Regions from separate parts of the Micromonospora sp. NPDC003816 genome, predicted to be linked through region 2. Evidence: riboswitches for the same ligand, from Rfam matches in the RefSeq annotation. Region 2 holds a riboswitch; each other region holds the start of a gene.
The links. Region 2 has a riboswitch for S-adenosylmethionine ahead of thrC (threonine synthase). Riboswitches for the same ligand answer to the same signal wherever they lie in the genome.
Positions count from the first base shown of each region.

Region 1: linked by a shared signal. The riboswitch ahead of ACFYTT_RS01555 (aminotransferase class V-fold PLP-dependent enzyme) and the one ahead of thrC (threonine synthase) in region 2 are both predicted to bind S-adenosylmethionine.
Region 3: linked by a shared signal. The riboswitch ahead of ACFYTT_RS29565 (ABC transporter substrate-binding protein) and the one ahead of thrC (threonine synthase) in region 2 are both predicted to bind S-adenosylmethionine.

Region 1 is NZ_JBIANP010000001.1:373,345-379,072, reverse strand. It holds gene ACFYTT_RS01565 (hypothetical protein) at 1-771, shown strand, start outside; gene ACFYTT_RS01560 (GMC oxidoreductase) at 768-2,645, shown strand; gene ACFYTT_RS01555 (aminotransferase class V-fold PLP-dependent enzyme) at 2,623-3,852, opposite strand; SAM riboswitch class IV at 3,905-4,020, opposite strand; gene ACFYTT_RS01550 (hypothetical protein) at 4,498-5,728, shown strand, end outside.
Region 2 is NZ_JBIANP010000004.1:79,889-85,616, reverse strand. It holds gene ACFYTT_RS16025 (GNAT family N-acetyltransferase) at 1-944, opposite strand, end outside; gene thrC (threonine synthase) at 1,228-2,514, opposite strand; SAM riboswitch class I at 2,524-2,659, opposite strand; gene ACFYTT_RS16015 (DoxX family protein) at 2,852-3,301, opposite strand; gene ACFYTT_RS16010 (DUF4232 domain-containing protein) at 3,704-4,390, shown strand; gene ACFYTT_RS16005 (ABC transporter permease) at 4,380-5,279, opposite strand; gene ACFYTT_RS16000 (alpha/beta fold hydrolase) at 5,279-5,728, opposite strand, start outside.
Region 3 is NZ_JBIANP010000017.1:35,102-40,829, reverse strand. It holds gene ACFYTT_RS29580 (urease subunit alpha) at 1-1,366, opposite strand, end outside; gene ACFYTT_RS29575 (urease subunit beta) at 1,363-1,728, opposite strand; gene ACFYTT_RS29570 (urease subunit gamma) at 1,725-2,027, opposite strand; SAM riboswitch class IV at 2,320-2,432, shown strand; gene ACFYTT_RS29565 (ABC transporter substrate-binding protein) at 2,694-3,536, shown strand; gene ACFYTT_RS29560 (amino acid ABC transporter permease) at 3,572-4,354, shown strand; gene ACFYTT_RS29555 (amino acid ABC transporter ATP-binding protein) at 4,351-5,082, shown strand; gene ACFYTT_RS29550 (BPTD_3080 family restriction endonuclease) at 5,249-5,728, shown strand, end outside.

The sequences.
Region 1 (5,728 bases), on a different contig from region 2:
CTGGACGAGCACCACCTGCCGGGCCGGGCGCCCTACCAGCAGTGGCACCAGACCCACGACGTGCTGCTCAGCGGCGTCGACGACGACGAGGGCACCTTCACCGTCTACGGCTACACGGCGAACGGGTCGCTGCGGACCACCACCGTCGGGCAGGACGACGTCGCCCGCGCGTACGCGAGCCTGGACGAGGTGGAGAACGACTGCTTCCAGGTCTACTTCTACCGGTTGCGACCGGACGCCAGCTACCGGATGCGGTTGCACGTGGTGGGCGGCGCGTTCGAGGAGTACCTGTCCGGTGCCAATCCGAGCCGCCGGGTCGACATGCTCCAGGAGGAGTGGGAGCGGGCCTACGGCGTCGACTCCTACGTGCCGCTGCGCGGGTACCTGCGCGACTACCTCAACGGCGACGCCGCCTACGACATCCGGTACCTGCACGTGCTCTGGGAGCACAAGCGGCTGATGACGGAGCGGTTCCTCCGCCTGGCCGAACTCGCCCCGGCACTGGCACCGCTGGTGGACGACTGCCGTGCGATGCAGACCGACGCGGTGGCGTTGCGCAACGGGATGTTGTGGCACGAGCAGAAGGGACGGTCCTCCCGGTTCGTCGAGGAGGCCATGCCGCGCCTGGAGCGCGTCTTCGACACCGAGGTGCGGGTGCTGCGGCAGGCCGTGGAGGAGATCCGGCGTCATCCGGCGCAGGAGCCGGCCACGGATCACCGGCCTGTCCATCAGGGCACGCCCACGGACGCGGGACGGGGTGGCGGGACGTGAGTGTGGACGCGGAGTGCGCGGTGCTCCTGCGGATGCCGACCCTGCGCCCGGACGACCACCTCCAGTTGCGGATCGTCGGCGCCGGCACGCAGGACTTCCGGTACGACCAGCGCACCGGCGAGTGGACCGCCACGCTCGATCCGGCGGCGCATCCCGACGGTGTCGAGGTCGTCGTCGTCCTCGACGGCGATCCCCAGCTCGACGGGCCGCTGCACCTGAGCACCGCCGAACTGGCCGCCCCGGCCTGCCGCATCGACGGGCGGGTCCACTTCGCGCGGCACCAGGACGTCCTCGTCGGCGAGTCGCACGTCGCCCGGCACTTCTTCCCCGGCGATCCGGAGTCCACGCAGCGCTACGACGTCATCGTCGTCGGCTCCGGTGCCGGTGGCGGCACCCTGGCGTACCAGCTCGCCGAGACTCCGTGGCGGGGCGGTCGGCCACCGCGCGTCCTGCTGCTGGAGGCCGGTAGCTACCTGTTCGGGACGCACACCGGCAACCTGGCCCGCTACCAACCGGTCGGTCCCGACGTGTACCCCAACATCTTTCACCACTGGGGTGCGTTCGGGCGTCGGCGCTGGCGGGCCGCCGACGCCGAGAGCGCCAAGGCACGCATCGCGCAGGGCCTCAACCTCGGCGGCCGGACCCTGTTCTGGGGAGCCTCGGCACCCCGGATGCACCGGTGGGAGTTCCGCGACTGGCCGGAGGCGGTCCGCGACGAGTTGTACGACGTCTGGTACGACCGCGCGGAGCAGCTGACCCGTGTCACTCCCCTGGTCCCGTCGTCGTACCAGACGATGGTCAAGGCGAAACTGCGGGAGTTGCCCGCGTTGGCCGAGTTCCGGCACTTCGATCCGCCGATGGCGATCGAGTACTGCGGTCCGGTCCCCGGGGCGGTGCCGGCGGGTATCTGGTCGGCTGCCGAACTGCTGCTCAGCCGCGCGATGCAGGACGGCCGCTTCGGCAACCTGCGGGTCCACCTGAACCACGAGGTGGTCGGTGTCGAGCGGGCGGCGGGCGAGGTCACCGGGGTGGTGACGTACGACCACCTGGCCGGCCGGGACCGCACCTACCGACTGGCCGACGACGGCGTGGTGGTGCTGACCGCCGGCACCGTCGGCACTGCCGCCGTCGCGCAGTCGTCCGGCCTCGCCGAGGACATCCCGCTGGTCGGACGCGGCATCACCGACCATCCCATCCACGTGGTGAAGTTCTGGATGCGGCAGGGCGGGGACTGGTACAGCCGGTTCGACTCCAGCAAGACCGTCTCCCGGCACCTCACCGACGCCGCCGACACCGACCCCGCCCACCCGTACAGCGTCACGCTGGACCTCGGCGCGAACCTGAACCAGTTCCGCTTCGTCAACGCGTTGGAGTTCACCGGCGCGAACCTGGCCACCGTCGACGGGAAGATGCCGGGCGAACTCGTGTTCATGGTCGAGGCGCCGCTGGTCGAGCAGAACGCCGTCACCCTGACCGAGACCCGGCCGGTGGGCGGGAAGCCCGCCGCGCTGCCCACCATCCGCATCCATCCCAGCCCGCGCGCCCACCAGGTCCAGGACGCCCTCGACACGATCACCGCCGATGTGGTGTCCGCCTTCGGAGGCGAGGTGTACGAGCAGCTCTGGGCTCCGCTCGGCGGGGTGTCGCACGAGGTCGGCACCATGCGGATGGGTCGCGACACGCCGGGCCGGGAGCGGCCGGGGGTGGTCGACGAGGACCTGCGCGTCGCCGGCCACCGCAACCTCTATGTCTGCGACCTGTCCGTCTTCCCGAACTCACCGGCGGCCAACCCGACGCTGACGTTGGCGGCGCTGGCCATGCGCCTCGCCGCCCACCTCAGCACCGGACGACTCACCGCCCCCGGGGCGTGTTGATCACCTGGCGTAGTCCGTGCAGGAGTCGGTCGACGTGCTCGGCGGTCGTGCCGATGCCGATGCTGGCCCGGATCGCGTAACCGTCGGTGGGGCGGCCGAGCCGCGTGGCCGCGTCAGCCAACAGCTTCCGGCTGAGCGGGTGGGCGCAGAACAAGCCGTCTCGTACGCCGATGCCGTGCTCGGCGGAGAGCCGGTGGGTGATGTCGGCTGCCCGCCGGTCGGCGACGGTGAAGCTGACGATGCCGACCCGGTCGTGGTCGGCGTCGAACGTGCGCAGTTCCGCCACCTGCGGCAGGGCGCCGAGGCCGTCGCGCAGTCGGGCCAGCAGCTCCTGCTCGTGGTGAGCGAGTACGTCCGGTGCGGCGGCGGAGATGGTGGCACAGGCGGCGGCGAGTGCCACCGCTCCCAGCAGGTTCGGCGTGCCGGCCTCGTGTCGGGCCGGGCCGGTCTGCCACTGCACCTCGGCGGGTTCGTCACCGACGTGCCTGGTGGCTCCACCGCCGGACAGGTACGGGTCGGCGGCGTCGAGCCAGTCGGCGCGGCCGGCCAGGACGCCCGCACCGAAGGGCGCGTACAGCTTGTGCCCGGAGAGCGCCAGGTAGTCGATACCGGCGGAGGCCATGGAGACCGGGCGGTGCGGGGCCAGTTGGGCGGCGTCGACGGCGATCCGCGCGCCGTGCCGATGGGCGATCTCCGCGATCTCGGCCGTCGGCCAGACCTCGCCGGTGACGTTGGAGGCGCCGGTCACCGCCACCAGCACCGGCCCCGCGTCGCCCAGGTCGGCCAGCGCCCGGGTCAGCCCGGAGGTCACCTCGGGCAGGTCGGCGGGCACCGGCAGGCGGTGCACGTTCGGCCAGGCGAGAAGGTTCGCGTGGTGTTCGCCGGCCCAGGTCACCACGGTGGTGTGCGGGGGCAGGGCCCGGGCGAGCAGGTTCATCGCGTCGGTGGTGTTCCGGGTGAAGATCACATGGTCGTCCGGCCGGACGTCGAGGAAGTCCGCGACGGTCTGACGGGACTGCTCGTACGCCAGTGTGCACCGGCGCGACGCGAGGCCGGCGCCCCGGTGCACGCTGGCGTACCAGGGCAGCAGCTCGGTGACCGCGTCGGCGACCGGGACGAGGCAGGGTGCGGTGGCGGCGTAGTCGAGGTTGGCGTACGCGACGGTGGTGCCGTCGGAGAGGCGGACCGGAAGGTCGACGCCGAGCACGGCAGGAGCGATCGTGGGCACACTCGTCCTCAGGTGACAGTGGACCCGTGCGGGTCCGCGCTTGCCTCCGGCGGTCGCCGACGGCCTGGTCTCACCCGGAGGCACCCCACCGCGGATACGAGGGTTGCCGGTCAGCAGGCCGGGGCCTTGGCGCTGACACTCTTGACCGCTGCCGATGCTGCCACACGGGCGAGCCCGCCCGCCAGTGCCCGTCGGGCACCCGTCATGTCCCTGTTCGTACGACACGAGACAGCCCCTTGAGTCGTCCCGCCTGACCGGTCGGCTCGCCGTCGCGCCGGTCCGGGTGGCGGCTCGGGAGCAGACGTGAATCCGACGCCCCGGGTGCGCGATTGCGCGGGCGCGCTTCACCACGCACAGTGACCACAGTCACCTGCCACCGATCGGCTCGGCGTCCCTTCGCCGCTGTTCTGTCGGCCATGGGAGCGCGGGTCGGCGCGGCATGTCGGTGATTCGACGGATCACTGTCCGGAAAGCGTCTCCACCACGCGGAATAGCACACTCCATCATGGACGGACCAGCGGTTCGACTGTCAGCTTTGCGAAACACTTTCGCGCTCCGATCTGCCCTACGGTGAACCGGCGTTACCGCAGCGACCACGCCGCAACCATTGGGGAACGCATCACCATGCGCATACTCGCCGTGCCCGTCAGGGTGGACGCCCTGTGGCTCGCCACCGACCGGACCGTGACCGGACCGACCGCCGACTTCACCCGCCTGCCGTACGTCGACGCCAGCACCGGCCGGGACGCCGACTTCGGTGAGCGCAACCTCAGCGACGCCATCCTGCCCGGGTCGTTCCAGCAGGACCTGCTGTTGCCGGCCGGCATCCACCTGCACTGGTCACTGCCGGACGCGCTGACCCGGTTGACGCACGGTGCCGCGACCGGCGGTGGTGCGCCCGCCGTCGACCTGCCCCGGGTGCCGAACCGGTGGCTGGTCACCCGGACCGCGCCGGGTGGGGCCCAGGACCGCTGGATGGTGGAGAGCGACGCGCTGGGCGACGTCGACCGGGGCGGGGTGACCTATCCGCTGCGGGCGGCCGATCCACGCGGCACCACCGGACGCCCGTGGCGGTATCTCGGCCGGAAGCTGCCGCTGTCGGCGTGGCCCGGTGTGCCGACCGACCGGGTGGCCGCGCTCACCGCGCTCGGCTACGGCGAGCCGACCTTCGCCGCGTTCTATCCGAACTCGTCGAGCGTGTTCGGGTTGCACGACGACGGCTACGGGGCGGTGCCGCCGCCGAACGGCCTGCGCTACGACGTGGTCGGCTGGTATGCCGAGACGGCCGACGACGAACTGCTGGCGGTGGTGGCGACGGCGGCCGGGCGGAGCTGGCCGCAGACCATCGCCGACGAACTGGACTGGTCGGTGCCGGCCGACACCGGCGGCGACGCTCCGGCGCGGATGCTCTGCTTCGGTCGGCTGACCTTCGCCGCGACGGCGAAGCGGGCGCCGGTGCCCGGCCCGACGACCGACTCCGAGAGCGGGGTCTGGGTGGCGAACACCGCCACCGAGGCGCTCGCCGCGCACCTCGGCGCGGTGTTGCCCGGGGTGACCGAGACGCAGACCGAGAAGCTGCTGGAGGCGCTGACCGTCGCCGACGAGTTGGAGAGCGGCGTGTTGGACCTGCCGGCCCGGCTGGCTCAGGCCCGGCATGCCGCGTCGTTCGGCACGGTCGCCTCCGGGGTGGCCTGGACGGTCCGCCGGCAGGACGACCCGCTGGACGGCGGGGACGAGGGGGCGCCGGTCACGGTGCCGCAGCGCCAGGCCCGGGAACGGTTGGCGCTGCCGGGGAGCTTCGGCGACCTGCTGGTCGCGCTGAACGAGGCGCAGTCGGCGTACGACGCGGCGGCGG
Region 2 (5,728 bases):
TCGTTGCTGTCCGCGTTGAAGGTGTCGATCACCTGGATCGCGGGTTCGTGGGCGAGCAGGTGACGAAGGTTCTCGATCTTCGTGAGCAGGCCGAGGCGGCGGCCCCGGTGCTCCGGGTCGACGATGGTGATCTGTTGGAAGGCGTGCCAGTCGGCGGTCGGTGACATGTCGAGCAGGGTCCAGGCGACCAGCCGACCGGACTCCTGATGCCGTACGCCCGCGTGGTAGCGCCGTTTGCCGCGCGCTTCGAGCGCCCGCTCGGTGCCGCGTACCCGCTCCGCGTCGACCTGCTCGGGCTCCCATGCCAGGTCACCCATGGGCGCGTCGGCCAGCAGCCGCCCGTCCAGGTACGCGACGTCGGCGATCAGATCGTCCGGCGTACCCCCGCGCCAGAACAGCACCTCGTAGCCGGTGGCCCGGGATCGTGCGTCGGCCAGCAGCGCGTCCAGGGCGGCCTGGTCCAGTTCGGCGACGTGCAGTCGCCGTCGTACGTCGGCCAGGGCGTCGACCGCGCCGACGGTGGCGGCGAACCGGGCGGCCGGGGCGGGGTGGTCGGGATCGTCGCGCAGGTGCGCCCGGCTCAACGCACTGACCCGTTTCCGCCCGCGTTCGCGCAGTACGCGCAGGCCGCGCTCGAACAGCGCCCGACCGACTCCCCGGCTGCGATGGTCCGGGTGCACGACCAACTCGCCGGAGGCGTTCTCGGTGTTGTCGAGTTGCGGCAGGTCGAGCAGCAGGTAGCCGGCCGGGGTGCCGTCGACGTGGGCCAGCAGGGCGAGGGTCTCGGTGCCCGGCATCGGCTGGTGGAACAGCGAGGTGAACCGCTGCCGACTGAACGGGGGGTAGTCCGGCAGGTCGGTCGCGGTGTAGTCGGCACCGATCCGGTACGCCTGTTCGATGGCCGACTCGTCGTCGGGACCGAAGGAGGTGATGGTGATGGCCATCTCCGCAGCCTGCGGGACGACCGACGAAGGGGCCAGCGATTATTCGCCGGCCCCTTCGGAAAGCTTGGTCGGGAGGGACGATCGCACAACGCCTCCGGCGCTGGGTCGTAAAGACTGAAAGTCTACGGCGAAACGCCCTCCCGCACGAAGCATCTTGCGCCGCCCGGTTCCTGCCGTCAAGTACTCGACGGCGTGTTTTCCGCACTCACCGCTAAAAGCCCGTTACCCGGCGGATCGGTCGGCGTGCAACATGCCACTTCGGGCGACGGGCTCGCGGCGTGTCTCAGCCGAGCAGGCCGGCGTCGCGGGCGGCCCGCAGCGACGGCTTGATCCGGTGGGTCGGCCCGACCTCGCCCGCGACCGCGTCGAGCGTCTTGAGCCCCTCACCGGTGTTGTAGACCACCGTCTCCGCGGTCGGGTCCAGCTTTCCGGACTCGACCAGCTTGCGCAGCACCGCGACGGTCACCCCGCCCGCCGTCTCGGCGAAGACCCCGGTGGTACGCGCCAGCAGCCGCACGGCGGCACGGATCTCGTCGTCGTCGGCGTAGTCCATCCAGCCGCCGGTCCGGCGTACCGCCTCCAGGGCGTACAGACCGGCCGCCGGGTCGCCGATGTTGAGCGACTTGGCGATCCCGGTCGGCTTGACCGGGGTGATGGTGTCACCGCCGCCGTGCAGGGCGGTGGCGATCGGGTTGCATCCGGCCGACTGGGCGCCGAAGACCTTCCACCCGCCGGCCGGCGCCTCGACCAGGCCGATCTCGACCAGTTCGCTGAACGCCTTGTCGACCTTGGTGAGCAGCTCACCGGAGGCCATCGGGATGACCACCTGGGCCGGGATCCGCCAGCCGAGCTGCTCGGCGACCTCGTAGCCGAGCGTCTTGGAGCCCTCCGCGTAGTACGGCCGGACGTTGACGTTGACGAAGGCGGTGTCCTCGAACTCGTCGGTCTCCACCAGCTCGCCGCAAAGCCGGTTCACGTCGTCGTACGAACCGTCGATGGCCACCAGCTCGCCGCCGTAGACGGCGGTGGTCACGACCTTGCCCTGCTCCAGGTCGCTGGGGATGAACACCACCGACGGGGTGCCGGCGCGGGCCGCGTGGGCGGCGACGGAGTTGGCCAGGTTGCCGGTGGAGGCGCAGGCGAACCGGGCGAAGCCGAGCGCCCGGGCGGCGGTCAGCGCGACCGAGACGACCCGGTCCTTGAACGAGTGGGTGGGGTTGGCGCTGTCGTCCTTGATCCAGAGCGGGCCGGTGATGCCCAGCTCGGCGGCGAGCTGGTCGGCGGCGACCAGCGGCGTGAAACCGGGGTCCAGGGTGACCCGGGTGGCCGGGTCCTGGCCGGCGGGGAGCAGCGCCGCGTAGCGCCAGATGTTCTGCGGGCCCGCCTCGATCTGCTCACGGGTCACGGTGGCGAGGGCCGCCGGGTCGTAGTCGACCTCCAGCGGGCCGAAACACTCGTAACAGGCGTGCTGCGCGGCCAACGGGTAGCGGGCGGAACAGGCGCGGCAGACCAGGGCGCGGGCGGGGCTGGCGGTGGTGTCGATCCCGGTAGGGGCGAGCGTCGACGTCATGTCCGAGTCCTCTCATCTTCCCCCACATCGCACCCTGCGGCGGGGACGGAATTGGCACCTGCCCCACGGGACGCTCAGCGATGAGCGCGCGGGGTGGTTGCCGGGGCGTCTTCGGGCCGTATCCCTCAGCCCCTCTGGATGAGGTATTCAGTTGTGCCGCCGAGTCTAGGCAATCCCGCCGCGCTCGTCAGCGTTCGATCTCAGCCTGTGAGCGATTCCTCACCGCCGCCACCACCCGCGCAAGCGCGTCGACCCTGGATCGGGCAGCCCCGGCAGCGCCGGGGTGACCTGGTCCAGGGTCGCGCACGAGCGTCGGTCGGTCACCGCACCGGCCGGGTCAGGCCGGTACGGACCTGCGTTCGGCCGCCTTCAGGTCCAGTGCGGCACCGTTGCGCTGGCGCAGCAGGTTGTCCAGCGCCCAGCTACCCGGGCCGAGCACCGCGATCAGCAGGAACGACCAGCAGAACAGCACCGACAGCTCGCCGTGGTTGCGCAGCGGCAGCAGCGCCTCGGGCTGGTGGACGACGAAGTAGGCGTAGGCCATCGAGCCCGACGCCACCAGTGCCGCCGGTCGGGTGAAGAGACCGAGGAGCACGAGGGCACCGCAGACGGCCTGGATCAGCGCGGCCCACCAGCCCGGCCAGGTGCCGAGCGGGACGGGTTCACCGCTCCCCCGGGCACCGCCGAAGACGCCGAACAGAGACGACAACCCGTGGCAGAGAAACAGCAGGCCGATGACCATGCGGAACAGGGACAGGGCCGGCCCGCCGAACCGGTCAGTACGCATTCCGGAACCTCCATTGTGGATGGACGAGGGCAACCAGAATGCGGGACTGATAAATATTTGTCGATGCAATCTCTTCCTTTGGGAACGCTCCCACATCGATGGTAGCGACTGGAACTCCCGAGGGAACCCCCCTCGGCGAAGATCATTTCGATCACCCTCCGTAACGACTCCCTGTACACCCTGGACATCTGACGGCAACAAGTCGCGGTCATCCGATCCGGGGCCGCGCGCCCACCCGGGTCCGGAAGCGGCCACCGTCGTCCCACCAGCCGGTACGCGGGGCGGTCCCCGACCGACCGGGAGGCCGTCCCGAAGCGCCCACCTCGCCACCCCGACTGCCCGCCGAACGATCGAGGACCGTGATGCGACGATGGGCCGATGCGAGAAATCCACGGGGGATCGATGCCGGATACGACCACGAGACGCGGCGACGGAGGCCGGGCCTACCGGCGTCCTCGGCTCGTCGCGCTGCTGACCGCCTTCGCGCTGCTCGCCGGCTGCGCACCGACCGACGCGTCCGGCAACGTCCCGGGTGACGGACCGACGGAGCAGGCCGACCCGGCCACGAGCCCGACCACGGCCGGCCCGGACGCGCCGGAGGTCTGCCCCGAATCGGGGGTACGGATCCGCTACCTCGGCGTCAGCGCGGCCATGGGGCTCCGGGCGATGGGCGTGGAGCTGGTCAACTGCGGCGACCGCCCGTACAAGCTGCGCGGCTATCCGGCGCTGCGTCTGTTCGACGGCGAGGGGGCACCGATCACCGTCCGGGTGGTCGAGGGGGCGGCCGGAATCGCCTCGGGCTTCGACGACCCACCCCGGCCGCTGGTGCTGGCACCGGGCGCCACGGCCGGAGCGGCCGTGATCTGGCGCAACCTGGTCGACGATCCGACCGTGGTCGCCACCGACGCCGCGCGGGTGGAGATCGCGGCGGCCAAGGGGCAGCCGGGGCAGGAACTCGACATGGAGGGGCCGATCGACCTCGGCAACACCGACCGGATCGGAGTCAGCGCCTGGAAGAAGCGGACGGGCCCGACGCCGACGCCCACCGAGTCGGCGGACGACGGCGTCGACGCCGCACTCAGCTGGTGATGTCCTTGCGGGTGAAGCGCCAGAAGGCGAGCCCCCAGAAGAGGGTGGCGTAGCAGATCGCCGAGACGGCGCCCCGGACGATGTCGTCGGTCTGCACCGGCGTGGAGAGCAACCCCAGCCAGGCGGTGCTGTAGTGGGTCGGCAGGAACGACCGGATCGCGCCGAGCGCGGTGATCTGGTCCAGGATGCTGGAGAGGATCCACAGCAGCACCGCACCACCCACCGCGCCCAGCGCGGCATCGGTGACCACCGAGAGCAGGAACGCCAGACCGGCGACGACCAGCAGGACGACCGCCAGGTAGCCGAGCACCGCGAGCAGGCGGAGCAAACCCTCGCCGGGTTCGAGCTGTGCGGCGACCGTGCTGCGCAGCGGCGACCAGCCGTACCGCAGGGTGCCGATCAGCAGGGCCGTACCGGCGAGCAGCACCAGCGCGAACGCCGAGTAGGCGAGCGCCACCAGCAGCTTCACCGTCAACAGCCGGGCCCGGGGCACCGGCACCGCCAACAGGTAACGCAGGCTGCCCCAGCTCGCCTCGCTGGCCACCGTGTCGCCGCAGAACAGCGCCACCACCACGACCAGCAGGAACGAGGCGGAGACGAAGATGGTGAACAGGGTGAAGTTCAGTCCGCCGGAGGTGGCGAACGAGACGAGGCTGCCGAACTCGCCCCGGCCGCTGTCGTCGTCACCCGAGTCGAACTGGAAGGCGATCAGGATGATCAACGGCAGCAGCACCATGAAACCGAGCGCCAACTGGGTACGCCGCCGCGCCGCCTGACGGCGGAACTCGGCGCCGAACGGCAACGTCCTCGACGGCCGGTAGCCGGCGGCGGCACCCGACGGAGCCACCCCGGACTCCTCCCGCGTCGGCTGCACGGTCGATCCCGCCATCACCGGTCCCCGCTTCCCCGAGAGTTCTCGCCCACCAGGGCGAGGAACGCGTCCTCCAGGCGGCGCCGGGGCACCACCCGGTCCACTCCGATACCGGCCCGTACCAACTCGGCGACCACCTCGCTGCGCGCGGTGCCGTTGGTGTCCACCACCAGGTGCCCATCGGCGTCGTCCAGCACCCGTACGCCACCGAGGTCGTTGAGCACGTCCCGGGCCGCGGTCGGGTCGCTCACCTCGAACAGCACGCTGGGCGAGTCACCGACGATGTCCTCCACCGGCCCGGAGGCCACGATCCGGCCCTTGTTGACCACCACGGCGTGGGTGCAGGTCTGCTCCACCTCGGCGAGCAGGTGACTGGAGACCAGCACCGCGCGCCCGTCGGTGGCGTACCGCTGAAGCACCCGGCGCATCTCGGCGATCTGTGGCGGGTCCAGCCCGTCGGTCGGCTC
Region 3 (5,728 bases), on a different contig from region 2:
CGATGAACCCGCCCTTGATCACCAGGTGCGGTCGGACGCCGAAGAACGCCGGTTCCCAGAGCACCAGGTCGGCGAGCTTGCCCGGCTCGACCGAGCCGATCTCGTGGTCGAGTCCGTTGGCCATGGCCGCGCAGATGGTGTACTTCGCCACGTAACGCCGGGCCCGGTGGTTGTCGGCGGCACCGTCACCGGGCAACGCCCCCACCCGCGCCTTCATCACGTGCGCGCTCTGCCAGGTCCGCAGCACGACCTCGCCGACCCGGCCCATCGCCTGCGAGTCGGAGCCGATGATCGAGATCGCGCCCAGGTCGTGCAGCAGGTCCTCGGCGGCCATCGTGGACGGTCGGATCCGGCTCTCGGCGAACGCCAGGTCCTCCGGCACCGCCGGGTTGAGGTGGTGGCAGACCATCAGCATGTCGAGGTGTTCGGCCAGCGTGTTGCGGGTGTACGGACGGGTCGGGTTGGTCGACGAGGGCAGCACGTTCGGTTCCCCGGCGACGGTGATGATGTCCGGCGCGTGCCCGCCCCCGGCCCCCTCGGTGTGGTACGAGTGGATCGCCCGGCCGCCGATCGCCCGCAGGGTGTCCGCGACGAACCCGGCCTCGTTGAGGGTGTCGGTGTGGATGGAGACCTGCACGCCCGAGGCGTCCGCCACCCGCAGGCACGCGTCGATCGCCGCCGGGGTGGTGCCCCAGTCCTCGTGCAGCTTGAAGCCGCCGGCACCGGCCCGCAGTTGTTCCCAGAGCGCCTCGGCGGAGACCGTGTTGCCCTTGCCGAGCAGCAGCACGTTGACCGGGAACGCGTCCAGCGCCTCGTGCATCCGGGCCAGGTGCCAGGCGTTCGGCGTGACGGTGGTGGCCCGGGTCCCCTCGGCCGGTCCGGTGCCGCCGCCCACCAGGGTGGTGACACCACCGGCCAGCGCCTCGGTGACGATCTGCGGGCAGATGAAGTGCACGTGGGTGTCGACCGCCCCGGCGGTGAGGATCCGGCCGTTGCCGGCGATCACCTCGGTCGCCGGTCCGATCACCAGCTCCGGGTGCACACCGTCCATGGTGTCCGGGTTGCCCGCCCGGCCCAGCGCGACGATCCGCCCGTCGCGGATCCCCACGTCCGCCTTGACCACGCCCCAGTGGTCGAGGACCACCGCGCCGGTGATGACGGTGTCCAGGGCCCCCTCGGCCCGGGTGGCCCGGGACTGCCCCATCGACTCGCGGATCACCTTGCCGCCGCCGAAGACCGCCTCGTCGCCGCCGGCACAGTGGTCGTGCTCGACCTCGATCAGCAGGTTCGTGTCGGCCAGCCGGATCCGGTCGCCCGTACTCGGCCCGTAGAGCGCCACGTAGCGCTCCCGCTCCACCATGCTCATGCCGTCGCTCCGCTCCGCTGCGCGCCGCCGTCGGGCACCGCCGTCGTCGGGGCCGGGTCCAGCGGGCCGGCGCACTCGCCGCGCAGGCCGGGGACGATCCGCGCGCCGCGCAGCGGCACCAGGTCCACGGTGCGGCTCACGCCCGGTTCGAACCGCACGGACGTGCCGGCCGGTACGGCGAGACGCTGCCCCCAGGCGGCGGACCGGTCGAAGTCCAGGGCCGGGTTGGCCTCGGCGAAGTGGTAGTGCGACCCGACCTGCACCGGCCGGTCACCGGTGTTCACCACGAGCAGCGTGGTCACCGGACGTCCGGCGTTGATCTCCACCGGCCGCGCCGCCGGCAGGATCTCCCCGGGGATCACGGGATCGGGTGGTGCACCGTCACCAGCTTGGTGCCGTCCGGGAACGTCGCCTCCACCTGCACCTCCCTCAGCAGCTCGGGGATGCCGTCCTGCACGTCGTCCCGGCTCAGGACGGTGCGGCCGGAGGCCATCAGGTCGACCACGGACGCCCCGTCGCGGGCACCTTCGAGGAGGAAGGCGGTGAGCACCGCGACGGCTTCCGGGTAGTTGAGACGCAGGCCGCGCTCGCGGCGGCGTCGGGCGACGTCCGCCGCCACGTGGACGAGCAGGCGGTCCTGCTCGTGAGGGGTGAGATACACGGGGTGCTCCCGGTGGGTTCCGCGCCCCGGACACCGTCGGCCCGGCGCCTCGACGCGCCGACCGCCGGTCGGGGTTCGCCCGCCGGTCCCGACCGCCACGTGCGCGGGGCCCGGGGTTTCCACCTCCCCGGTCCGCGTGACGGACCACCGGCGGTGTCGGGTCGGATGCGGACCGCACCGCCCACCGCTGAGCAGACCGTAAGGGATCACGCGGGCAGCGGGCAACACCCCGCGTGAGCGTGGTCATAACGGGTGGACGCTGCCCCGTCACGGGCTGCTAGCCTCGGCGGCAGGTCAAGAGCGTCAGCGTCAAGCCCCGGCTCGCTGGCCGGCAACCCTCGTCCGCGCAGGGGTGCCCCGGGTGAGGACCAGGCATCGGAGCGATCTCCGGTGCAAGCGTGGCCTGGTGTCCCAGGTCATCACGACCTCGAGGAGAGCCATGGCGTACCCCGATCGACCGGTTGCCTGCCGGCACCTGACCCGGCGTCGGCACGTCGACATGATGCGGGTGTGCAGCGCCGCGTGTAGCTGACCGCGTCGCCACCCGGCCGTCGACCCCACCCGGTCGGACGACCACCCCGTTCGTTCCCATCCTTCGCGGTCCGTCCCACGGCGGACCGTCGGTGTGGCACGTGCGTGCCCGCCGCCGCTCATCAGGAGACACCTGTGCGATTCCTTCCTGCCCTCACCCGGGCCGCCGCCGTCGGCGTCACCGCCGTGCTCGCCGCCGTCACCCTCACCGCCTGCGGCGCGGACGGTGACCCCGCCGAGAACCCGTACAACCTGCTCCAGCCGGGGGTGCTGCGGGCCGGCACGCTGACCGACGCACCGCCGAACGTGTACCTCAAGGACGGCGAGTTCACCGGGTTCGACAACGACCTGCTGGTCGCCGCCGCCGACAAGCTCGGGCTGCGGGTCGAGTTCGTCGGCACCGACTTCTCCGGTCTGCTCGCCCAGGTCAACAACCGCAAGTTCGACGTCGGCAGCTCCTCGATCACGATCACCGAGGCGCGGAAGAAGACGGTCGACTTCGGCAACGGCTACGACTTCGGATACTTCGGCCTCGACGTGCCCGCCGGTTCGACGCTGGCGAGCTTCGACGAGCTGTCGGGCAAGCGGGTGGTCGTCGTGCAGGGCACCGTCCAGGACGACTACGCCACCGGGCGTGGCCTCGACCCGGTGCGGGTGCCGGACTACAACGGCGCGATCAACCAGCTCAAGGCGGGCACCGCCGACGCCTGGATCGCCCCGGCCGAGATCGGCGAGAAGACCGCCGCCGACAGCGGCGGCAGGATCACGGTCGCGGCGAAGGAACTCAGCCCGGCACCCACCGCGTACGCGGTCGCCAAGGGCAACGACACGCTGCGCGAGGCGCTGAACCGGGCCCTGGACGAGGTCATCGCCGACGGCACCTGGACCCGCCTCCAGGAGCAGTACTACCCGGGCCGGCCGATCCCGGCCGACTTCACCCCGGGCAGCGGCGAGGTGTCGGCGCCGGCCGCCTCCTGAGGTAGGACGACGAGCGAGTAGGGCGGAGGTCGACCGTGGATCCGTTGCGCACCCTGTGGGAGACGTTCTTCGACTGGGAGTCGATGCGCGAGGCGCTGCCCGACATGATCACCGTCGGGTTGCCGAACACGCTGATCCTGGCGGTCACCGCCGCCCTGCTCGGCTCCGCCATGGGCATCGTGCTGGCCGTCGCGGGCATCTCGCGTACCCGCTGGTTGCGGTGGCCGGCCCGGGTCTACACCGACGTGTTCCGCGGTCTGCCGGCGGCGGCGACGATCCTGCTGATCGGGGTCGGTCTGGCGCCGTTGGGCATGCAGGTGTGGGGACCCAACCCGTACCCGCTGGGCATCCTGGCGCTGTCGCTGATCGCGTCGGCGTACATCGGGGAGATCTTCCGCTCCGGCATCCAGTCGGTGGAGGCCACCCAGGTGGAGGCCGCCCGCGCGCTCGGTTTCTCCTGGTGGGAGGCGATGCGGGTGGTGGTGATCCCGCAGGGTGTCCGGCGGGTCCTGCCGGCCTGGGTCAACCAGCTCATCGCACTGATCAAGGACTCCAGCCTGGTCTACTTCCTCGGTCTGCTGGCCAGCCAGCGGGAGCTGTTCCGGATCGGGCAGGACTACGCGGCCAACACCGGCAACCAGTCGGCGCTGCTGCTCGCCGGGCTCTTCTATCTGACCCTGACCGTGCCGCTGACGCACGTCGTCAACTGGATCGACCGGCGGCTGCGGCACGGCCGCCCGGCGACCGGACCGGCCGGTGACGACCCGGACGACCTCGACCTGGCGCTGCCCGGCGCCGCCGGAGGCAACCAACGATGAGCACCTCGGTCAGCCTGAGCCTGCGCGACGTACACCTGGCCTTCGGCCCTCACCAGGTGCTGCGTGGGGTGGACCTGGACGTCGCACGCGGCGCGACCGCCTGCGTGATCGGCCCCTCCGGGTCCGGTAAGTCGACGCTCCTGCGGACCGTCAACCGGCTCCTCGAACCGGACAAGGGTGACGTGCTGCTGGACGGACGCAGCGTGCTGCGCGACGACCCGGACGCCCTGCGGCAGCGGGTCGGCATGGTGTTCCAGCAGTTCAACCTCTTCCCGCACATGAGCGTGCTGCGCAACATCACCGTCGCGCTACGGCGCATCCGCAAGCTCGGCGAGGACGAGGCGGTGGCGGTGGCGCGTACCCACCTGGACCGGGTGGGGCTGGCGGCGAAGGCCGACGCCCGGCCGGCGCATCTGTCCGGCGGGCAGCAGCAGCGGGTGGCCATCGCCCGGGCGCTGGCCATGCAGCCGCAGGTGATGCTCTTCGACGAGGCCACCTCGGCGCTCGACCCGGAGTTGGTCAAGGGCGTGCTGTCGCTGATGGCGGACCTCTCGTCGCAGGGCATGACCATGGTGGTGGTGACCCACGAGATGGGTTTCGCGCGCGAGGTCGCCGACACCGTCGCGTTCATGGACGCCGGAGTGGTGCTGGAGGCCGGCGAGCCGGCCGCGATCTTCGAGTCGGCCGAGCACCCGCGCCTACGCCGCTTCCTGTCCCAGGTTCTCTGACGCGAACGCAAGCGCACTCAACATCACCCTCCGGTACGCGACCATGCGCACTCGTAGCGTCGACCGCCCTTTGAACGCCACAACAGGCTCCTCAGCCTCGATATCTAACGGCCGGTATAGGCTGTCGCTCGAATCTGCAACATCCAACTCAACCGGGAGGTCAGCGTTGAGCGACCGGGTCATCGACAACCCGATCATCAACTCGCCATACGGCCGCCCCACCCGCCACTTCGCCTTCGACCGGGACGGCATCACCGACCGGGTCGAGGAGCAGCGGCGGCCGTCGAGCTTCTTCATCCCGGTGCCGCGACCTCGCAAGCGGGGACAGCAGCTTGAGTTGCAGGTCTTCACCGAAGACGACATCAAGCCCAACAAGCAGGTCAATGATGTCCGGGAACGGGTCGACGCGTGGCGGACGGCGGGCTGGCCGAACGTCACCCCGGTGACCCGCCGCCTGCTGGAGTACTGGAGCGATCCGGAGCGGGACAACAAAATCCTGTTCTGCCAGCGTGAGGCGGTCGAGACGGCGATCTTCCTTGCCGAGGGAGCGACCAAGTGGCAGGGAAGTTGGATCAACAACGATCTGGACGCGCACAACGCTGAGCACAACAACGGTCTGCCACGAGCCGCCCTCAAGATGGCGACC